One region of the Staphylococcus parequorum genome, then DNA from elsewhere that is predicted to be linked to it. Evidence: predicted binding sites of a transcription regulator. Region 1 holds the regulator's gene; each other region holds the start of a gene.

The links. Region 1 encodes CtsR, which represses protease genes until heat stress. Its sites were predicted from a motif close to ATGGTCAATAAAGGTCAAACA; they were not measured.
Region 2: a site for CtsR is predicted at 4,204-4,224, ahead of clpP (ATP-dependent Clp endopeptidase proteolytic subunit ClpP). Genes of this name have one in related genera too.
Region 3: a site for CtsR is predicted at 4,768-4,788, ahead of clpB (ATP-dependent chaperone ClpB). Genes of this name have one in related genera too.

The regions. Positions count from the first base shown of each region.
Region 1 is NZ_CP150682.1:2,815,639-2,822,781, forward strand. Features, by position in the region: gene AAA453_RS13845 (ATP-dependent Clp protease ATP-binding subunit) at 1-358, opposite strand, end outside; gene AAA453_RS13850 (protein arginine kinase) at 370-1,380, opposite strand; gene AAA453_RS13855 (UvrB/UvrC motif-containing protein) at 1,373-1,924, opposite strand; gene AAA453_RS13860 (CtsR family transcriptional regulator) at 1,941-2,402, opposite strand; gene AAA453_RS13865 (NupC/NupG family nucleoside CNT transporter) at 2,558-3,772, shown strand; gene pdxT (pyridoxal 5'-phosphate synthase glutaminase subunit PdxT) at 3,824-4,399, opposite strand; gene pdxS (pyridoxal 5'-phosphate synthase lyase subunit PdxS) at 4,401-5,288, opposite strand; gene AAA453_RS13880 (PLP-dependent aminotransferase family protein) at 5,389-6,762, shown strand.
Region 2 is NZ_CP150682.1:2,490,490-2,497,632, reverse strand. Features, by position in the region: gene rapZ (RNase adapter RapZ) at 1-747, shown strand, start outside; gene AAA453_RS12325 (gluconeogenesis factor YvcK family protein) at 734-1,732, shown strand; gene whiA (DNA-binding protein WhiA) at 1,777-2,724, shown strand; gene AAA453_RS12315 (YitT family protein) at 2,984-3,829, shown strand; tRNA gene AAA453_RS12310 (tRNA-Arg) at 4,046-4,117, opposite strand; gene clpP (ATP-dependent Clp endopeptidase proteolytic subunit ClpP) at 4,270-4,854, shown strand; gene AAA453_RS12300 (TIGR01777 family oxidoreductase) at 4,925-5,821, opposite strand; gene AAA453_RS12295 (hypothetical protein) at 6,200-6,388, opposite strand; gene AAA453_RS12290 (DUF4887 domain-containing protein) at 6,678-7,143, shown strand, end outside.
Region 3 is NZ_CP150682.1:2,358,857-2,365,999, forward strand. Features, by position in the region: gene AAA453_RS11580 (hypothetical protein) at 1-165, opposite strand; partial or broken gene AAA453_RS11585 (IS3 family transposase) at 345-1,946, opposite strand; gene clpB (ATP-dependent chaperone ClpB) at 2,110-4,719, opposite strand; gene AAA453_RS11595 (nuclear transport factor 2 family protein) at 5,007-5,426, shown strand; partial or broken gene AAA453_RS11600 (acyltransferase family protein) at 5,640-5,918, opposite strand; gene AAA453_RS11605 (metal-sulfur cluster assembly factor) at 6,316-6,624, opposite strand; gene AAA453_RS11610 (Cof-type HAD-IIB family hydrolase) at 6,738-7,143, shown strand, end outside.

The DNA.
Region 1 (7,143 bases):
CTACACCTTCATTTTCTCTAATTAAACCAAGTAAAATGTGTTCTGTTCCCACAAAATTATGGTGTAATTTTCTCGCTTCATCCATTGATAATTCAATGACTTTTTTCGCACGAGGTGTATAGTGTAAAGCGCCCATCTGTTCTTGACCATGGCCGATTAATTTTTCTACTTCTTCTACTACTTTTTCTTCAGTAATTTCAAATGATTCTAATACTTTAGCTGCAATACCTTCAGGTTCTTTCATCAAACCTAAAAGTAAATGTTCTGTTCCAATATTTGAATGATTTAAGCGAATTGCTTCTTCTTGAGCATGTGCTAATACACGCTGTGCACGTTCTGTCAGTCTACCAAATAGCATAGCATGACCTCCTAATTTATATGTTCTCTTAATATATCTGCTCTTTTTTCATTTACTACTCTGTCATCTTCATCATCTAATAAGAATGGCGATTGTATTGCTACCATTAACTCATTAAATTTGAAGTTTTCTAGTTCAATATAGCCTAAATCAATACCGAGTTTCACTTCACTTAATCTCAGTGATGCTTCCTCCATAGATATCAGTCTACTATATTTTAATATTCCTAACGAACGATATACTCGGTCCAATGTTTCAATGTGATTGTGACGGTTCATACGTTCGCGAATTTGCATTTCTTCATTAATAATTTGTTGTACAACTTCAGTTAAACTTTCAATGATTTCTTCTTCCGTTTTTCCCAAAGTCAGTTGATTTGAAATTTGATAAATATGACCATAAACTTGCGAACTTTCACCAAATATTCCTCTTATCGTAAAACCAAATCTGTTAATCGTTTGAGCGATGCGATTCATACGCTTCATAATTGTTAAACCTGGTAAATGTAGCATCACGCTCGCACGCATGCCAGTACCAATATTTGTCGGACAAGTTGTTAAATAACCTAAGGTTTCATCAAAACTTACATCCAACTCACTATCAAGTGTATCATCTATAGTAGAAGCATTCTCGTACAATGTTTGCAGTGATAAATCATTTCCCATAGCTTGAATTCGAATATGATCCTCTTCATTCACCATGATACTCAATGATTCATCCTCATTTAATAACACTGCTGAGGCAGGTTGTCTGATTAATTCAGGACTTATGAGATGTTTCGCAACGAGTTTATATTTGCTTTGCTGATCCATAGTATCTAAGCGCTGCATAAACAAGTTGGGAAGCGCATCCTGTACCTCATTAATCACTCTGTAACCATCCTGCTCTGACGGAAACATTAATGGATGGACATGATTTTCTAAGTTTCTAGCCAATCGGATTCTTGAAGACATCACGACAGGACTTTCTTCTTTATCGCGCATCCACTCACTCATGTATGCACTAATATCATTATCACTCATCATGTTTCACCTCGCCATCGTCATTCAGTGCTTTAATTTCGTCACGAACAATTGCAGCTTCTTCAAAATTCTGATCTTCAATAAGCTGATTTAAATATGAATTTTTTTCTTCAATTTGTTTTTTAAGCGCTAATTTTCTATGCGAAGATCGAGGTGTTTTTCCTGTGTGTTCAATTTGACCACCTTGCACACGACGCACAATGTCGACAATGTCATCTTTAAAAGTTGCATAGCAGTTTGCACAACCAAATTTACCAACATGTGCAATATCTTTTAACGTCATATGACAAGTAGGACATCTTTTTTCTTCTTTAAAAGCAATTTCATCAAAATCAATACCATGTTTAGCTGCTAAGTGCTGTAAAATTTGTTTTACAACAAATGCACCTTCAATATCATCTTGGGATTGTAACTGTTGGTTTTGTGTCCAAGGATTGCCACCCTGAGCACATGTCGAACAAACCCATTTTTCATTTACACCATCTTGTCCTTTTACTGCTAATTTAACTTCTGCTTCGTTTAAATGACAATTTTCGCATAGCACGACTAAACACCTCGCTTTAGTAATAATTTATTACAGGTAATAAACGTTTGATAATATTAGCCCGTATAATATCTCTCGATAATACATCCATTTTCAGTGTTTCTCTATCAATGACAGCATAAATCATTTTTGCTTCACGTTCATTGATATATTTTTTATCTAATAAACCATCTATGATGTAATACGCTTGTTGCTGAGAAATAGATGGTCCTATTAATTGAAGTAAGTGATTAATGTAACCTGTTTCGTCTTTATTTTCAATTTTGGTGATTCGGATGTACCCACCACCACCTCTTTTACTTTCAATCTCATAACCATGTTCATTTGTAAAACGTGTTTTAATTACATAATTCAGTTGAGAAGGCACGCAGTCAAAGCGCTGTGCAATATTTGCACGTTGAAGTTCTACAACGTCTTTATTGGTGTCTTCAAATAATTTCTTAATGTACTGTTCTATGATGTCAGACATATTGTGCATGATTATCACCTCTTTTGACCTTCTTTGACTATATTATATGACCAACTTTGACCTTTTTCAACCAATATGATTAAAAAATATTAGTTTATGGATGTAAGTGCTACCAGTTTTATTGTATTATAGATATTAAGAAAAAAATAAAAGGGATGAAAAATATGCATATTATTATCGGTTTAATTGGGATTGTAGTATTTATTGGGTTAGCCTTTCTTTTCAGTTCCGACAGAAAAAATATTCGTTGGCAATATGTTGGCTTACTACTTGTAATACAACTTGTCATGGCATTTATTTTGTTAAAAACAAAATTTGGGATTACAGTCATTGGTGGCATTTCAGTAGGCTTTAATTACTTATTAGCACAAGCAGCAGAAGGTGTGAACTTTGTATTTGGTGGCATTCAATACATAGATCCAGAAAATCCGCCTTTCTTCTTTAACGTATTATTACCAATTGTTTTCATATCAGCATTAATTGGTATCTTACAATATACACGTATTTTACCTGTAATTATTAATGTCTTAGGTTTAGTAATATCTAAAATTAATGGTATGGGTCGTTTAGAATCATATAACGCTGTTGCAGCAGCTATTTTGGGACAATCAGAAGTTTTTATTTCATTAAAAAAAGAACTTGCTCACATTCCAAAACAACGTCTTTATACATTAACTGCTTCAGCAATGTCTACCGTTTCCGCATCAATTATTGGAGCTTACTTCACATTAATTGAACCACGCTTTGTTGTTACGGCAGTTGTCTTAAATCTCTTTGGCGGTTTCATTATTGCTTCTATCATCAACCCTTACAAAGTTGAACCAAAAGAAGATAAATTAATAGTTGAAGAAAGTGAAACAGGCAAACAATCCTTCTTCGAAATGTTAGGGGAATACATTTTAGATGGGTTTAAAGTAGCAATCATTGTTGGGGCAATGTTAATTGGTTATATCGCTATTATCGCTTTACTAAATGGCGTAGTTAGTGCGATTTTCACTGGTATTTCAGGTGGTAGCATTACTTGGGACTTCCAAACACTAATCGGTTTCGTATTTGCACCATTCGCATTCTTAGTGGGTGTGCCATGGCATGAAGCTGTACAAGCTGGTTCTATTATGGCAACGAAATTATTATCAAATGAATTTGTTGCAATGGAAAGTCTAAGTAAAGTTAAAGATATGAGTGAACATGCGAAAGGCGTTATCTCAGTATTCGTAGTATCATTCGCAAACTTTAGCTCTATCGGTATTATCTCTGGCGCGATTAAATCGCTTAACAACGAAAAAGGCGATGTAGTAGCACGATTTGGTCTAAAATTATTATTCGGTGCTACATTAGTTTCATTTATTTCTGCAGCCATTGCAGGATTCTTTATTTAAAAATTAATATTTAAAAGAGCGACAAGGTATCAATACCTTATCGCTCTTTTTTTATACTTTTTCAGTTACGGTCGGTTTAACTATTGATTCAATGAAATATTGTGTGACTCTGTAGTCATCTGTTAATTCAGGATGAAATGAAACGCCTAAATAACATCCTTGTTGAACAGCTACAATTTTATCACCAACTGTGCTAAGCACACTCGCTTCTCCATGCACACTTTCTATATGAGGTGCTCTAATAAATACGCCTTCAATATCTTTGGCAATTCCTTTCACATCTAACTCACTTTCAAAGCTATCAACTTGTCGGCCAAAAGAATTTCTTTGAACAGTGATATTCAGTTTATCTAAATAACCTGCTTCCCCAACAATGTTCGTTGCTAAGATAATTAAGCCAGCACAAGTACCAAACATAGGTAATGTGGATTGTTGCAAAGCATCTTTGAATCCATAAAGATTCATTAAGCGACGTAGCGTAGTAGATTCTCCGCCTGGTATAATCAATCCATCGATGTCATCCAACTGTTCGACACGCTTAACTGCTACGCCTTCGTGACCACTTAGTGCAATATGACGTATATGTTCTCTCACTGCGCCTTGTAAGGCTAAAACACCAATTTTCATATTACCATCCACGCTCTTGCATACGATCTTCTAATGACAACTCATTGATATCTAAACCTTTCATTGCTGTGCCTAATTCTTTAGCTAAACGTCCAATTAGTTCATAGTCTTGGTAATGTGTAGTTGCTTGTACAATTGCTTTAGCAAATTTTTCTGGATCTTCTGATTTAAAAATACCCGATCCAACAAACACGCCGTCTGCACCTAATTCCATCATTAAAGCAGCATCTTGAGGCGTTGCTACCCCACCAGCTGCAAAATTAACTACTGGTAATTTACCATTTTCTTTAATAGATTTTAAAATCTCGTATGGTGCACCAATATTTTTAGCCTCAGTCATAATCTCATCGTCATGCATAACTGTTAAACGACTCACTTCTGAATTGACCTGGCGCATATGTCTTACTGCTTCTACGATATTTCCAGTACCTGGCTCACCTTTAGTACGTAACATTGCAGCGCCTTCACCAATACGACGTGCAGCTTCACCTAAATTACGGCAACCACATACAAATGGTACAGTAAATGTATCTTTACGTAGATGAAACTCTTCATCAGCTGGTGTTAATACTTCAGATTCATCGATATAGTCAACACCCATAGATTCTAATACACGAGCTTCAGTTATATGACCAATGCGGCCTTTTGCCATAACTGGAATAGAGACAGCATTCATAACCTCTTCTACAATTTTAGGGTTAGCCATTCGTGCAACGCCACCTGCTGCTCTAATATCAGAAGGCACGCGCTCTAATGCCATTACTGCAACAGCACCGGCATCCTCAGCTATCTTAGCTTGTTCTGCGTTTACAACGTCCATAATGACGCCACCTTTTTGCATTTCCGCCATTCCTCTTTTAACTCTTTCAGATCCAATTACTTTAGACATATTTATTTAACCCCTTTGCTTAGTTGATTAAATTCATTTTAAAAGATAAACTGGTATTTAAAAAGGGACAATTCTAGATTAATTTAGGAGGTCAGTTGAAATGACGAAAGAGCATTTATACATCAATCTGTACGAGAATCTAAAAAAACAAATCATAGAAGGCCAATATAAATCAGGTGATAAATTTCCTTCTAAACGAGCGTTAGGACAACATTTATCTGTAAGTAATACAACAATCGAACACGCTTATCAAATTCTATCGGATGAGGGGTACATATACGCCAAACCACGATCAGGTTATTTTGTATCTGATGTAGAAACCTTACCAATTATTACTAGAGATTTACACACATCAAACACAAATTACGAACAAAATAATAACAATCAGACTCAACAAACATATGAATTTGCCTTCAATTTATCAGAAATAGATGCAGAATATTTTCCTATGCAGCAATTTAGAAAATATGCGCGCGATACTTTTGAAGATGGTCAATTGAACTTGCTGCAACATACAAATCCCAAAGGAGAATGGACACTGCGCCAAGAAATAGCACATTACTTATTTAATAGTAGAGGCGTCGCATGTCATCCTCAACAAATTATTATTGGTTCTTCTACAGAACAACTTATTAATTTATTAACTGACATTTTGAATAAAGGACGCTTTTTAATTGAAAACCCTAGCTATCCACCAATCAAACAAGTTTTAGACAAAAAACAAATTACTTATCTCCAAGTTCCTGTGAATAATACAGGAATTGAGCTAGAGTATTTCAATGAATCTCATAATAATATCGCTTATGTTACACCTTCTCATCAATTTCCTACTGGATATGTGATGAATTTAAAAAAGCGTACCCAACTTATTCACTGGGCACAGCAATTTGAAAATAGATACATTATTGAAGATGATTATGATTCGGAATTCCGTTACTTTGGAAAGCCTATTCCTGCATTACAAAGTTTAGATACTAAAGATAAAGTCATATATATTAGTACATTCTCAAAATCTTTATTCCCAAGTTGCAGAGTTGCTTACCTAGTATTACCTAAAAAACTATTGGAATTATATAACTCACTAGAAAATAAAGAAGGTAATACAGTACCCGCACATATACAAAAAATGGTGGCAAGTTTTATGCAATCAGGTAGTTTTGAGAGGCATTTAAATAAAATGAGAAACGTTTATAGAGAGAAACTTAAGTTTATATTAGGTGCACTCAAACCCTATCAAGAACAATTAGAAATTGATGGTGCGTTAGCAGGTATGCACTTTACACTAACTGTAAAAAATGGTTTAACTATGAAACAATGTTTAAAAAATGCTGAAGAAAATAATTTAAAAATCATTCCTTTTAGTAAATATGATAAGTCACAACAATCTGTAAAATTCATTTTAGGTTTTGGGGGTATACCTTTTTCACAACTAGAGGACCACACCAATGCACTAATTCGTTCATTGACAATGTGAATAATAACTAATCTCTAAAAAGCATTACTTTCTTGCCTGCAAGATTAGTAGTGCTTATGCATGTAAAGTGTCACTTTTAATTTATAAAGAACCACTTTTTCGCTTGCGAAATTAGTAGTTCTTATACAAGAGCACCAGCTCTTGTAATCCTTAAATTATAACCATCTCTATTGGAACATTCTCACTTTTTTTGCGCATAAAAAAAAGAGACCTCTCGGTCTCGGGCTCATCGCATCTATAATACTGCCTGTAAAGCCTCACTTCTCAATTTATTGAGATTAGTGGGCCTTACACATGAGCTAAAACTCATGTATCTCTTTCCCTACTCTCTTACCGCTTGTAAGCTCGTTGCGTCTTTCACTCAGTTCGTCAGCTTCTAAA
Region 2 (7,143 bases), 330 kb from region 1:
TTACAAAAAGTAGCGATTGCTATTGATTTGAGAGGTAAGGAACTCTTTAAGTCTTTAATTAAAGAGATGGATCAAATTAAGAGTAACTCAGACGTTATTGTTGATTTAATGTTCTTGGAAGCTTCGAATGAAAAACTAATCTCTCGTTATAAAGAAACACGTCGTGCACATCCTTTAAATGAAAAAGGTCAACGTTCATTAATTGAATCTATTGAAGAAGAACGTGAGTTGTTGAGTGAAATTCAGAGTTTAGCGAATTATACGATTGATACATCGCAAATGACACCGAAAGAATTACGCAAACGCGTGGGGGATTATTTTAATCAAAGTAACTACCAAACATTTAATATTAATGTCATTAGCTTCGGTTTTAAACATGGTATACAAATAGATGCGGACCTTGTATTTGATGTAAGGTTTTTACCAAATCCGCACTACGTTGATGAGTTGAGACCATTAACTGGTGAAGATGAAGCGGTATATAAATATGTAATGAAATGGAAAGAAACAAATATTTTTTATGAAAAATTAATGGATTTATTGAAATTTATGGTGCCAGGGTATAAAAAAGAAGGTAAATCTCAACTTGTTATTGCAATAGGGTGTACTGGTGGCCAACATCGTTCTGTCGCACTAGCCAAACGTATCGGAGCAGAACTCAGAGAGAGTTTTGACTATAATGTGTATGTGCAACATAGGGATGCACATGTCGAAAGTGGCGTGAAACAAAAAAATGAAAAGAATTAAACTTGTACTTATAGGTGGAGGTACGGGTTTATCCGTTTTAGCACGTGGTTTAAAGGGTTATCCGATTGATATTACGACGATTGTCACAGTAGCTGATGATGGTGGTAGTACGGGTAAAATACGAAGCGAAATGGATATACCTGCTCCAGGAGATATACGAAACGTTATTTCGGCATTAAGTGAAACTGAATCAACAATAGAGCAATTGTTTCAATATCGTTTTAAAGAAAACCAAGTCGAAGGTCATTCTTTAGGTAACTTACTCATCGCTGCATTAACCAACATCAATAACGATTTCGGCCATGCAGTGAAAGAACTAAGTGAAATTTTAAATATTAGAGGTCGTGTTATTCCATCTACTAATGCGAGCGTACGTTTAAATGCAGTAATGGAAGATGGAGAAATTGTATATGGCGAATCTAATATTCCAAAAAAGAATAAAAAGATTAAACGTGTATTTTTGGAACCAGAAGATGTTGAGCCAATGGAAGAAGCAGTGGAAGCAATAGAAGAAGCAGATTTAATCGTGTTAGGCCCTGGCTCACTTTATACGAGTGTGATTTCTAACCTATGCGTGAAGGGTATTTCTAATGCACTGCTGGGTGGAGACGTTCCTAAATTATATGTTTCAAATGTTATGACACAGCCAGGTGAAACAAATAGTTATACTGCAGTCGACCATGTGAACGCAATACATGATCATGTTGGTCAGAACTTTATCAGTTACTCTATTTGTAGCACCCAATCATTTACTGAAGATGTGTTGAGGCGTTATAGGGAAGATGGGGCATCACCAGTGAAATGTAATATGAATCATATGGAAGAACAAAATATTAAAGTATTTACACACCCTAATTTAGTAGAAGTTTCTGAAGAATACTATGTGCGTCATAATACTGAAGTGTTATCTAAAATGATTTACGAAATAGCTATGCGAGAAACTGAAACGATTGAATTTACGCGAGATAAAGAAAATGATGAATAATAACTAAGTGATATCATTTAGTTAAAGAAGGGACTGATTAATCTATGAGCTTTGCATCCGAGATGAAGAATGAACTAACTAGAATAGAAGTAGATGAAGAGAATGCAAAAGCAGAGCTCAGTGCGCTTATTCGTATGAATGGTGCACTCAGTCTTTCCAACCAACAATTTGTTATTAACGTACAAACTGAAAATGCTACTACGGCAAGACGTATATATTCGTTAATTAAAAAAGTTTTTAATGTTGAAGTGGAACTACTTGTGAGAAAGAAAATGAAATTAAAAAAGAACAATATTTATATCTGTCGTATTAAAGTACGTGCTAGAGAAATATTGGATGAATTAGGTATTTTAAAAAGTGGCGTCTTTACGCACGAAATTGATGAAGCATTGATTCATGATGATGAAATGAGAAGAAGTTATTTACGTGGTGCTTTTCTTGCTGGTGGCTCAGTAAACAATCCAGAAACATCATCTTATCATTTAGAAATATTTTCATTATATGAAGACCATTCTGAAGGTATAACGCAGTTAATGAATAAATATGATTTGAACGCCAAGCATCTCGAACGAAAAAAAGGTAGTATTGCTTATTTAAAAGAAGCGGAAAAAATTTCTGATTTCTTAAGTTTAATCGGTGGATATCAAGCACTATTGAAATTTGAAGATGTCCGTATTGTACGTGATATGAGAAACTCTGTTAACAGATTGGTGAATTGTGAAACTGCTAATTTGAACAAAACAGTAAGTGCCTCTATGAAACATGTAGAAAGCATTCGTTTAATTGACCAAGAAATTGGTCTAGATAATTTACCTGAAAGATTACGTGAAATTGCAAGACTAAGAGTAGAACATCAAGAAGTGTCACTTAAAGAATTAGGTGAAATGATGACTTCTGGCAATATATCTAAATCTGGTGTGAATCATCGATTAAGAAAGTTGAATGAAATGGCGGATAAGTTGAGAAGCGGCGAACCAATTGAACTGAAATAATATGCTTTACAGTTTTAAATTTCAGTTTGGACCCTTCAATACTGACTTTGAGAAATTTTAGGGCATTATTAAAAATAAATCTAGTCATACGTGAAATAGTTGTGCTAGAATTATTATAAAATAATTGTATAATTTCATTTTGACTATTAACGCCTCTATAAAGAGGTGTTTTTTTATATAATTAATACAATTTATGATGCGTAATAGCAATAGAACAATGCTTCAAACCTATTGTTCTTGGAGTCGAAGGAGTGAGTTTATGTCAAAACTGTTTAATAAGCATTCTAAAAATATTATCCTTTGTATAATAGGCACGTTTATTAATGCAATAGGTGTCAATTGTTTTTTACTTGGATCTAACTTAGGAGATGGGGGCACTGTTGGTATATCCCTAGCACTATTATATTCATTTGGATTGTCGCCTGCGTGGACTTCATTAATTATCAATACACTTGTTGTATTAATTGGTTGGAAATTTTTGAGTAAAACGACTGCAGTATATACAGTTATAGCAAATACGTCACTCTCACTTTTTTTACATTTAACTGAAAATATAAATCTAGGTGTGGATAATTTTGTGATTAACGCTGTGTTTGGTGGGGCTATCATTGGTATTGGCGGAGGTTTAGTTATTGCGACGGGTAGTACACTCGGAGGCACCTCAGTCATAGCTAAGATAATTAATAAATATTCAGAAATTAAAACATCACAAGGCATCTTTGTATTGGATGCGCTTGTCGTGCTATCTTTTTTAATGGTACTCCCTTTACAAAATGTGTTATTTACAATCATTATGCTATTCGTAACCGAAAGAGCGACATCGTTTATCATAGAAGGGTTTAATCCTAAAAAAGCAGTTACTGTTATATCAAGTAAAAGCGAAACAATTAGCGATAAAATTAATGCTTTTACAGGTAGAGGTTCTACGATATTAACTGGTAAAGGTGGCTATGCTAAGAGTGAGACGCGTATGCTATACGTGGTAGTGCCACAATCTCAAGTAACAAGAGTGAAAAAGCTTGTTAACGAAGAAGATGAAAATGCCTTTTTAGTAATCCATGATGTGAGAGATGTTTTAGGTAGTAGTTTTATAAATGTAAAATAAACCTATAAAGTCTTGTTTTAATAATGAGAAACAATTGTCTTGCATAGATTTTTAGCATATTATAAACTACATAGATTACTAGATATATTGAAAAAGGGTATATGATAAAAGTGGTTAATGGTTTGAGTGTTTTTAAATATAAAAAACAAAACCCCGACATCATAGATATATAAATAACCTATGGTATCGGGTGATGTTTAGAAAATCTTATGAAAGTCCCCTCGAAGGGAATCGAACCCCCATTTTAAGAACCGGAATCTTACGTGTTATCCATTACACTACGAGGGGTTAAAAAACACGGTAATACAAGTGTACAAATCTTAGAAGTAACGGTCAATAAGAATAATGTAAGTTTCGTGAAATTTCGAGCTTAATTTTTGACCATATTTGACTTTTGAGTTAAAATAAATTTATCAATTAGAAATGAGGAGGCAATATTAATGAATTTAATACCTACAGTAATTGAAACAACAAACCGTGGGGAACGTGCATATGACATTTACTCACGTTTATTAAAAGACCGTATTATTATGTTAGGTTCACAAATCGATGATAATGTAGCAAACTCTATAGTTTCACAATTATTATTCCTACAAGCACAAGATGCTGAAAAAGATATCTATCTTTATATCAATTCACCGGGCGGAAGTGTGACGGCTGGATTTGCAATTTATGATACAATCCAACACATTAAACCAGATGTACAAACAATCTGTATTGGTATGGCTGCCTCAATGGGTTCATTCCTACTTGCAGCAGGAGCAAAAGGTAAACGTTTTGCTTTACCAAATGCTGAAGTAATGATTCACCAACCACTTGGTGGTGCGCAAGGTCAAGCAACAGAAATTGAAATTGCTGCGAATCATATTCTTAAAACACGTTCAAAATTAAACCAAATTTTAGCAGATCGTACTGGTCAGTCAATTGAAAAAATTGAAAAAGATACAGATCGTGATAATTTCTTATCAGCTGAAGAAGCTAAAGAATACGGTTTAGTTGACCAAGTTATGGTTCCTGAAGCATAATATTAAAAATAATATAAAAGCTTAAGTAAAAAAGACAAGTCACATTATGTGGCTTGTCTTTTTTTATTCATTATTTTACTAAATCTTCTAAAGCTATTTTTAAATCTGGATATTTAAATTTAAAATCTATAGCCTGTAATTTATTTGGAATTACTTTTTGTGTGTCTAATACAACTGTAGACATTTGACCTAAAGCTAATCTTAAGGCTAATGCAGGCACCCAAGTGAAATGGGGGCGGTGTGTGACACGTGCCAGTGTATAGCCGAATAAATTTTGATGTTCAACAATAGGCGCTGTAAAGTTGAAAACGCCTTGCGCATTTCCGTGGTTAATTGTATAGAGAATTGCTCTTGTTAAATCATCTAAATGAATCCAAGAATACCATTGTCTACCTGAACCGAGTTTACCACCAAGGTAAAATTCATATGGTAGTTTCATTAAAGGTAAGGCGCCTCCATCTTCTGCAAGAATCATGCCAAATCTACCAATTACAACACGTGTGCCTAATGATTCAAACTGACGTGCACGACGTTCCCATTGGTAAACTACTTCCGATAAGAAATCAAATGGGAGTGATTGATATAATTCTGTATAAGTTCGATCGTAATCTGGTTTGTAATAACCAACTGCACTCGCATTGAAGAATACTGAAGGTTTTTGTTTGCGATTTTTAAACAAGTCGAATAATGCTTGCGTAGACTGTATGCGACTCAACATAATTGCTTGTTTATGTTCTTTTGTCCACCGTTTCATTAAACTTGCACCTGCAAGGTTAATAACAATGTCAATATCAGGAATTTGAGATTCCCAATTTGCTTTAGACCAATTAACGTATGTTATTTTGGGATGTGAAGTTGATTTGTCTTGTCTAGTAAGTATCGTTATATGCGCATCACTTTGCTTGATAGCTTCAACGAGTTGGCTACCAACCATACCTGTGCCGCCTGTTATTAAATAGTGTTTCATTATATCACCTCATAAAATAGTAATGCTTTAGACTGTAATGATTAAAAACGACTCAAGCTAATTGCTTTTCTGACATAATTCTTTCGAAAATTGTTCAAGAATATGTCATTTAGTCATCTTAAGAAGTATTTAAAATAATATAGGATGCCGTTATAATAAGGGTACCTTCGATATTAATTAATCATCTCTTAATTATTTCGAGTATACCCCATAATATACTAACGAAGGTAAAATTTTGACTCCCTTTAGTAGTGGCCTATGCGATTATCGTATAGGCCTATATTTATATGCTAACGTAATTAAAGATTTATAACTATCTTTTTATTTAGATAGCGCTTATATAAATGTATCCTCAATAAGATTTTTACAGCTTTACTATTAGATGAAAAGAAAAATTAGACTGAAAATAACTAATAGAAGGAAAATTATAAAACTAAAGAAAAAATAACGCTTTTTTGAAGTGGGCTTTGGTTCATAGTTATCATTTTCAACCATCATTTGGCGAAGGCCTTTTTTGTTATGGTGATCCTGCTGCTCTAAATCATTTAATAAATCATGTTTATTCATATTTAGCTCACATCCTGTTATGATAATAGTGAAACATGTAAAGTATCATTTGAAATTAAATAAAAGTATTGTAAATATAGTTTGGTTTAGATTAATATTAAATTGAAACATAAAATATTAAGACATATTTGTATTTTACAATAGATATGACATCAAGATAACATCCATATTAAAAAATAGTTAATCGGTTTGATTAGTATAAAAAATAGTGTAAAATATACATTTGTTAATGAAAGTACATTTAGAATAAATATAAAAGTTATGATATAAATTGAAGTGAGGGGAGCTTATGCCAAAGCATAATCAAAATAACAAGAAAATGAGCACTTTTGCAAAAATTGTGAGCGCGATTATTGTCTTGTTATTAGTAGGTGGATTAGTTTTTGCCATTTTTGCCTTTGTAGATCATTCGAAACAAGCCGATGAACGTTTAGCTGATCAAAAGCAAGAAGAAAAAGATAAGAAAAAAGAAAAGACTAAAGAAGAAAAAGATAAGAAAAAAGAGAAATCGACAGAAGAATCACAAGAAACTCAACAACAAACTCAGCAAGTTCCAACTACGCAACAGACACAAGAGACGCAACAAACTCAACAGCAAACTCAGCAACCTGCAACAGCTGAACGTACAACAGAAGAAGAAAAAGACTCTCCTGAAAAAACAAAAGAAGCAACAACTGAAGAACGCTCTACTGAAGAGCAAACTACAGAGGAACGTACTACTGAAGAACGTACTACCGAAGAGCGTACGACAGAGG
Region 3 (7,143 bases), 460 kb from region 1:
TCATCCTGTAGTCAGCAGTCGCATCAAATCACTGTCAGCTTTTAAATCTTGATTGCTAATTTCTTCATTCATCTCTAATTTGAGCTTAGGTAAAATCTCTGTTTGTATGAGTTCTTCATAAAGTGATTTCGACTTTTCAATCACATTTTTATACTTCTTATACATAAGACACCTCGTTTTAAAGTTATGTTAGAGTAACTTTATTATACGAAAGTGGCTTATTTTTTTGTATGAATTTATATAATTGTACCGATTTTAACATAGAAAAGCAGCAATCCATTAGAAACTGAACTGCACCCAGTCAAGTAGACAAGTAAATAATTAAATTTTAGGTTGATCTCGTATTAAGCGAGATCAGCCATTTTTAATGTGATGCGCTCATTATTAAAAAAATGAATATAATCATCTATAATAATTTTAGCTCTTTCTATATTCTCAAATAAATAATGTTTATTTCCTCTATAAATCTCACTTTTAATAATCCCCCAAACACTTTCCATTGGTCCATTATCTATACATCTACTAACACGCGACATACTTTGAATTACGCCAAAGCGATTTAATTTATCTCTAAATCGCCTAGATGTGTATTGGTACCCTCGTTCACTATGCAAAAGAATACCTTCGGTAGAGTCCATATTACATACTGCTTTATCAAAAGTGTTAAATACGAGTTGATTATTATTTGAAGCACTTGTTTCATAACTAACTATTTTATTTGTACCTAAATCATAAATAGCACTTAAATATACTTTGTTTCCAGCTTTAAGTCGAAACTCAGTTACATCAGTTAACCATTTAACGTTAGGTTTATCTTCTTGAAATTCACGATTCAATATATTTTCAGCTGTGATTTGAGGCGTTGAACGTTTATATGGTGTTCTCTTACGACGTATGACAGCAGTTAGCCTCAGTTTTTTCATTAATCGATAAATACGCTTCTGATTCACTTTTTTACCTAATTTAATTCGAATATAAATGTAAATACGTCTGTAACCATAAATGCCTTTATATTTATCATATATTTCTTGTATGTCTTCCATTAAAGATTCGTTTTCTACATCTCTTTGTGTAGGTACGCGATGAATCCATTTATAATAACTGGATCTTGAAATTCCAAGCGTTTGGCATAGTTGTTGAACAGGATATTCTTCTTTTAGCGTTTGGATCGTTTCGTATGCCGTGATTTGTTTGATTTTTGATTCATCATCTCTCTTTCTATTTCTTGATATTTTTTTAAAACTTTATTTTCCATTTCTAAAATTTTATTACGTTCTTTTAATGCTTTAATTTCAGCTTCATTAACTTCTTCAGAAGTTAATATTGATTGAGGTTTACCTTTACCTCGACCATCGATTAGACCGTCAGCCGCCATGCTCTTTATATTTTTGTATCCATTGGTACACTTGACCGTAAGTAACATTAAATCTTTGGGCTATTTCTTTGTAACTTAATTCATTATCCAGATAAAATTTAACGATATTTAATTTTTCTTCATAAGTCGTTTTTTTCGCTTTCATTATATACACCTCAGATATTGAAGAATAATTTTGGTTCTCTTTATCCTCAGTATAACGTTTTGTCCAATTAATTATAGTCTTATGTGATGGCACGTTGTATTTAATCGCTAAATCTCGATAAGATAACTCACTATGAAAATATTCATCAACAACGTTCATTTTAAATTCTTTTGAATAACTATTGTTATTTGATTTTGGAATCAACGATTCCATACCTTTATCTAAATATTGATAGTATTTATCTCTTAATATACCTGTATGAATATCTAGGTTTAATTCATCTACAATATTCGCAAAACTCATGCCTTCTTCATATTTGTCAAAGGCAATAAGAAGTGAATTTAAATCTACTTTAAGTTTTTGAGACACAAAAAAACTCCCTTCAAAGTTTTTACTTTTTAAGTGTCTACTTTGAAGGGAGCATATCAAACTAATAGATTGCTGCTTTTAATTTGAGAATGGGATATTTATGTCTCAGACTCTTATCTACGTGCTACACCATTCCTGTTATTGGGTTCGTATTATTATTTTAAGGTGACGCTCTATTTAAATGTTTTACTTATCAGAAGCTTGTTAATTAAAATTATACTTATTCCGTGTCTGGTTTAATTTCTTCAAATGTCAAACCATCATCCGATAAGTCTATGTTTACTTTCGTGCCTTCTGTTAAGTTTTCTTTAATCATTTTACGTGCCAATGGTGTTTCAATTTGTCTTTGAACAAAACGTTTCAATGGTCGAGCACCAAATTGTGGTTCATACGCTTCTTCACCTAGCCATGCTTTTGCTTTATCAGACACATCAATTGAGAGTCGTTGTGACATAAGTCTGATGTTCAATTGTGCTAATATTTTATCTACAATTAAACTCATATCTCCAATTGTTAATGGTTTAAAGAGTACAATATCATCCATACGATTGATAATTTCAGGTTTGAAGTATTGGTTTAAGCTATTCATCACAGCTTTTTCAGTTGCATCTGTGATGACACCTGCATCCTTAACGTTTTCTAATAGCACTTGAGAACCTATATTACTTGTCATAATAATAATTGTATTTTTAAAATCAACTTCTCGCCCTTTAGAATCCGTTAAACGACCTTCTTCTAATATTTGTAAAAGCACATTAAATACATCTGAATGCGCTTTTTCAATTTCATCTAACAATATCACTGAATATGGATTACGGCGAACAGCTTCTGTTAATTGTCCACCCTCATCATGACCTACATAGCCTGGAGGCGCACCAATTAAACGTGAAACTGAGTGTTTTTCCATATATTCACTCATATCAATACGAATCATATGTTTTTCAGAATCAAATAACGTTGATGCTAATGATTTAGCTAGTTCTGTTTTACCGACACCTGTTGGACCTAAGAATAAGAAACTACCGATAGGTCTATTTGGATCTTTAATACCTGCACGTGCTCTTACAACAGCATCTGCAACTAAATCTACTGCTTTATCTTGTCCTACTACACGTTCATGTAAAATATCGGATAGATTTAATAATTTTTCTCTTTCAGTTTCAACAAGTTTAGATACTGGTATACCCGTCCAAGAACTAACGATATCGCCAATTTCTTCATCTGTTACTATTTCACGAATAATGCGATCATTATCACCGTTTTGTTCGTTTTGGAATGCATCTTCAAGTTCACGTAATTCTTTTTCTAATTCTGGAATTTTACCATGTTGTAATTCTGCTGCTTTTTCTAAATCATAATTGTTTTCAGCATCTTCTAATGCTTTTCTACTTTCATCTAACTCTGTACGTTTTTCTTGTAGTTTTGCTATTTTACTTTTTTCTTCTTCAACACGAGATTGTATCGCATTTTGTTTTTCTTTTTCATTAGATAATTCTTGTTGCAATTCTTGTAAACGCTGTTTACTTAAATTGTCAGATTCATTTTTTAAGGCACTTTCTTCTATTTCTAATTGCATCACTCGTCTATTGACTTGATCTAGTTCAGTAGGATTAGAACCCATTTCAGTACGGATTGTTGCACAAGCTTGATCCACTAAATCAATCGCTTTATCAGGTAAGAAACGATCTGTGATATAGCGATCTGATAATTCTGCAGCTGCTACGATTGCTTTGTCTTGTATACGGACACCGTGATACACTTCGTAACGCTCTTTTAGTCCACGTAAAATTGAAATTGTGTCTTCTACATCAGGTTCAGATACATTTACTTTTTGGAAACGACGTTCTAAAGCCGAATCTTTTTCAATATATTCTCTGTATTCATTTAACGTTGTTGCACCAATACAATGTAATTCACCGCGTGCAAGCATAGGTTTCAACATATTACCAGCGTCCATAGCGCCTTCTGTTTTACCCGCACCAACAAGCATATGGATTTCATCAATAAATAATAAAATTCTGCCATCTGAATCTTTCACTTCTTTTAATACTGCTTTCAAACGTTCTTCAAATTCACCACGATATTTGGCACCTGCTACAAGTGCACTTAAATCTAATTCAAAAATCGTTTTATCTAGTAAAGATTCAGGCACATCTTTACGTACAATACGTTGGGCCAGACCTTCAACAATAGCTGTTTTACCAACACCAGGTTCACCAATCAATACTGGGTTGTTTTTTGTTTTTCTACTTAAAATTCTGACTGTATTTCTAATTTCTTCGTCACGACCAATGACTGGGTCCATATTACCTTTACGTACTTCTTCAACTAAATCGCGACCATATTTTTCTAATGCTTCATAATTTGATTCTGGATTTTGTGACGTCACGTGATTACCCCCTCTTATTTTTTTAATAATTTCTTCGATGACCTCTTTTTTGTTACCGATAAACTGTTTTGTTGTTTCATCAATTTCCATGGCAGAAAGTATAAGATGTTCCATAGATATATATTCATCTTCATAGGACTTCATATAAGATTCTGCTTTATTTATAAGTTCATTTGCTTTAGGACTGATGTATTGCCCATATTGAATGTTTTCTCCTTGAACCGATGGATAACTTTTTAATTTTTCATTATATGCTTTAACAAGTTGTTCTGTATCAATATTTGCTCTTTCTAGAACACTTTTAAATAAGCTTTCATTTTCTTCAAGTGCTGCTTTAAGCACAGCTTCAATTTCTATATTTTGATTCTCATTTTCTTTTGCCAATTCAACTGCTTTTTGTAAAGCACCTTGAACTGCATAGGTCATTTGATTAATATCCAAAATGATTCACCTCACCATTAAGAGTTTGATCAAAACAAATCAAGTTTGACTTTGACTTTCTTTGACCTTAATTTAATTATAGTCCTTTTCATTTAAATAATCAACAAATTAGTCTACATTTTAAAATTTATTTTATTCTTTTATAAGTCAGTGTATATCAGTGTTTTGCCCATTTTCTACTACGCTTAAACACTGTTTTTATACTTTTAAATGACATTGTAAAAATTGGATTAAAATATATACTCTGCTAGACTGCTTGTAACTTTACAATAAAGGATGTGTCCAAAATGACCGAAGAAATGAAAACGCCTGTGCCACCTTTCAATGCGCAGACCGCCTTACAAAAAGTGAAAATGGCAGAAACTGCATGGAATACTAGAAATCCAGAACAAGTGTGCTTAGCATATACAGAAGACTCAGTTTGGAGAAATCGTAGTGAATTTTTCGAAGGTCGTGAGCAAATAAAAGCATTTCTTTATAGAAAATGGGATAAAGAACTAGATTATAAATTAATGAAAGCATTGTGGTGCTATACTGACAATCGTATATCTGTTAGATTTGAATACGAATGGCGAGATGCAAGTACAAATCAGTGGATGCGTACACATGGTAATGAACATTGGAAATTTAATGCCAATGGCCTCATGACAAGACGTGATATGAGTGCGAATGACTACCCTATTCATAAAGAAGATAAAAAATATTAAAGAATAAAGGTGCAATTAATCATATTGCTACTTTACGACCACTCTTGACTAGTAAATACAGCAATAGACAAAGACTACAGTTTGAAGCTATTGCCTTGGAAAACATGCATAAAAATGTCGACAAAGCATAAGAATTTGTTGATATTCTGAACGTCCTCAAAAATTGGGGGCGTTTTTATATACTTTTAATCACAAACTTTCACATATTACTTTCTACATTATGCATAATTTTTTAGATAGTATATGTTTTAATATTTCATCAGTCATAGCTTCAATACCTGACTTTTCTAAATGAATACCATTTGGTGCAAAGTATTCAGAGTGACCCTCAAAACGTTTGTACCAATCGATGAGCGTGACATTATCATGCTTTTCAGCTGCATTATTCATCGACACATTAACGTGTCTCTCATACTTTCTTAGTACACGCGTGTTTTTCAAATAAACTTTAGCGCTACTAAAATTACCAATTAATTCATCTAATTGTTCTTCAGATGGTATGGTATGTACTAAATTTTTCTCAATTTTTACTGTATTAAAAGTTGTTTTTTATTAGAATCTGTATTTTTACCTCAATGTTCAAAGGTTCCTACAAAAACGAATAGCGTTGGAATCAAAATAATAATCAATATTACAGTTCTAATAAATATACCCTTGTTAAGCTTATTTAACGTAAATATTTTGAAACCATTCTTTCTAAACGGTGTCTTAATATAACGATAAGATAATTCTGCGTAGCAACCTATTACCACAACACTTTTAATGAATTGAACAATATAAAAATAAATACCTTAAATTGCTCAAAGTTTTCAAACAAAAAAACTAGCCTAAGTGAAAGTACATTTAAAAACGTACTTACTAGACTAGTTTTCATTCTAAATATTAAAGCTTAGCTTACACCTAAAGCAATTTTAGCGTAACGAGACATCTTATCTTTGCCCCATGGTGGACTCCAAACGATATTAATCTCTGTATCCTTAACTTCCGGAACTTCAGCTAATACTTCTTTCACTTGATTCATAATCTGCGGCCCCATTGGACAACCCATAGAAGTCAGTGTCATATCTACTGTGCATAAGCCTTCATCATCAACATTCACATTATATATTAAGCCTAAGTTCACAATATCAATTCCTAACTCAGGGTCAATTACCATTTCTAAAGCACCTAATATGCTATCTTTTAAATCTTCCTCCATAAATTTCACCTCTTCGTATTTAATCTTATTAACAATATATCAAATATCTTACAAAACGCCAATAAAATGCTATGATATTCATACATCAATTATCAAAGATTAAGGAGATTTACATGAAACCTTATTTAATTTGTCTAGATTTAGACGGAACACTTTTGAACGATGAAAAAGTGATCACACCATATACCAAAGAAGTACTAACAACTTTACAAAATCAAGGTCACAAATTAATGATTGCTACTGGTCGACCTTACAGAGCAAGCCAAATTTATTATCATGAACTTAATATGAATACACCTGTCGTTAACTTTAATGGCGCATTTGTACATCATCCAAAAGATGATCAATTTGAAACAATGCATGAAAGATTAGATTTTGATTTAGCTCGAAATATTATTCAATCTTTAAATGATTTTGGCGTTACTAATATTATTGCAGAAGTGAAAGATTATGTATTTCTTAATAGCTATGATCAAAAATTATTCGATGGTTTTTCCATGGGTACGCCAAAAATTGAAA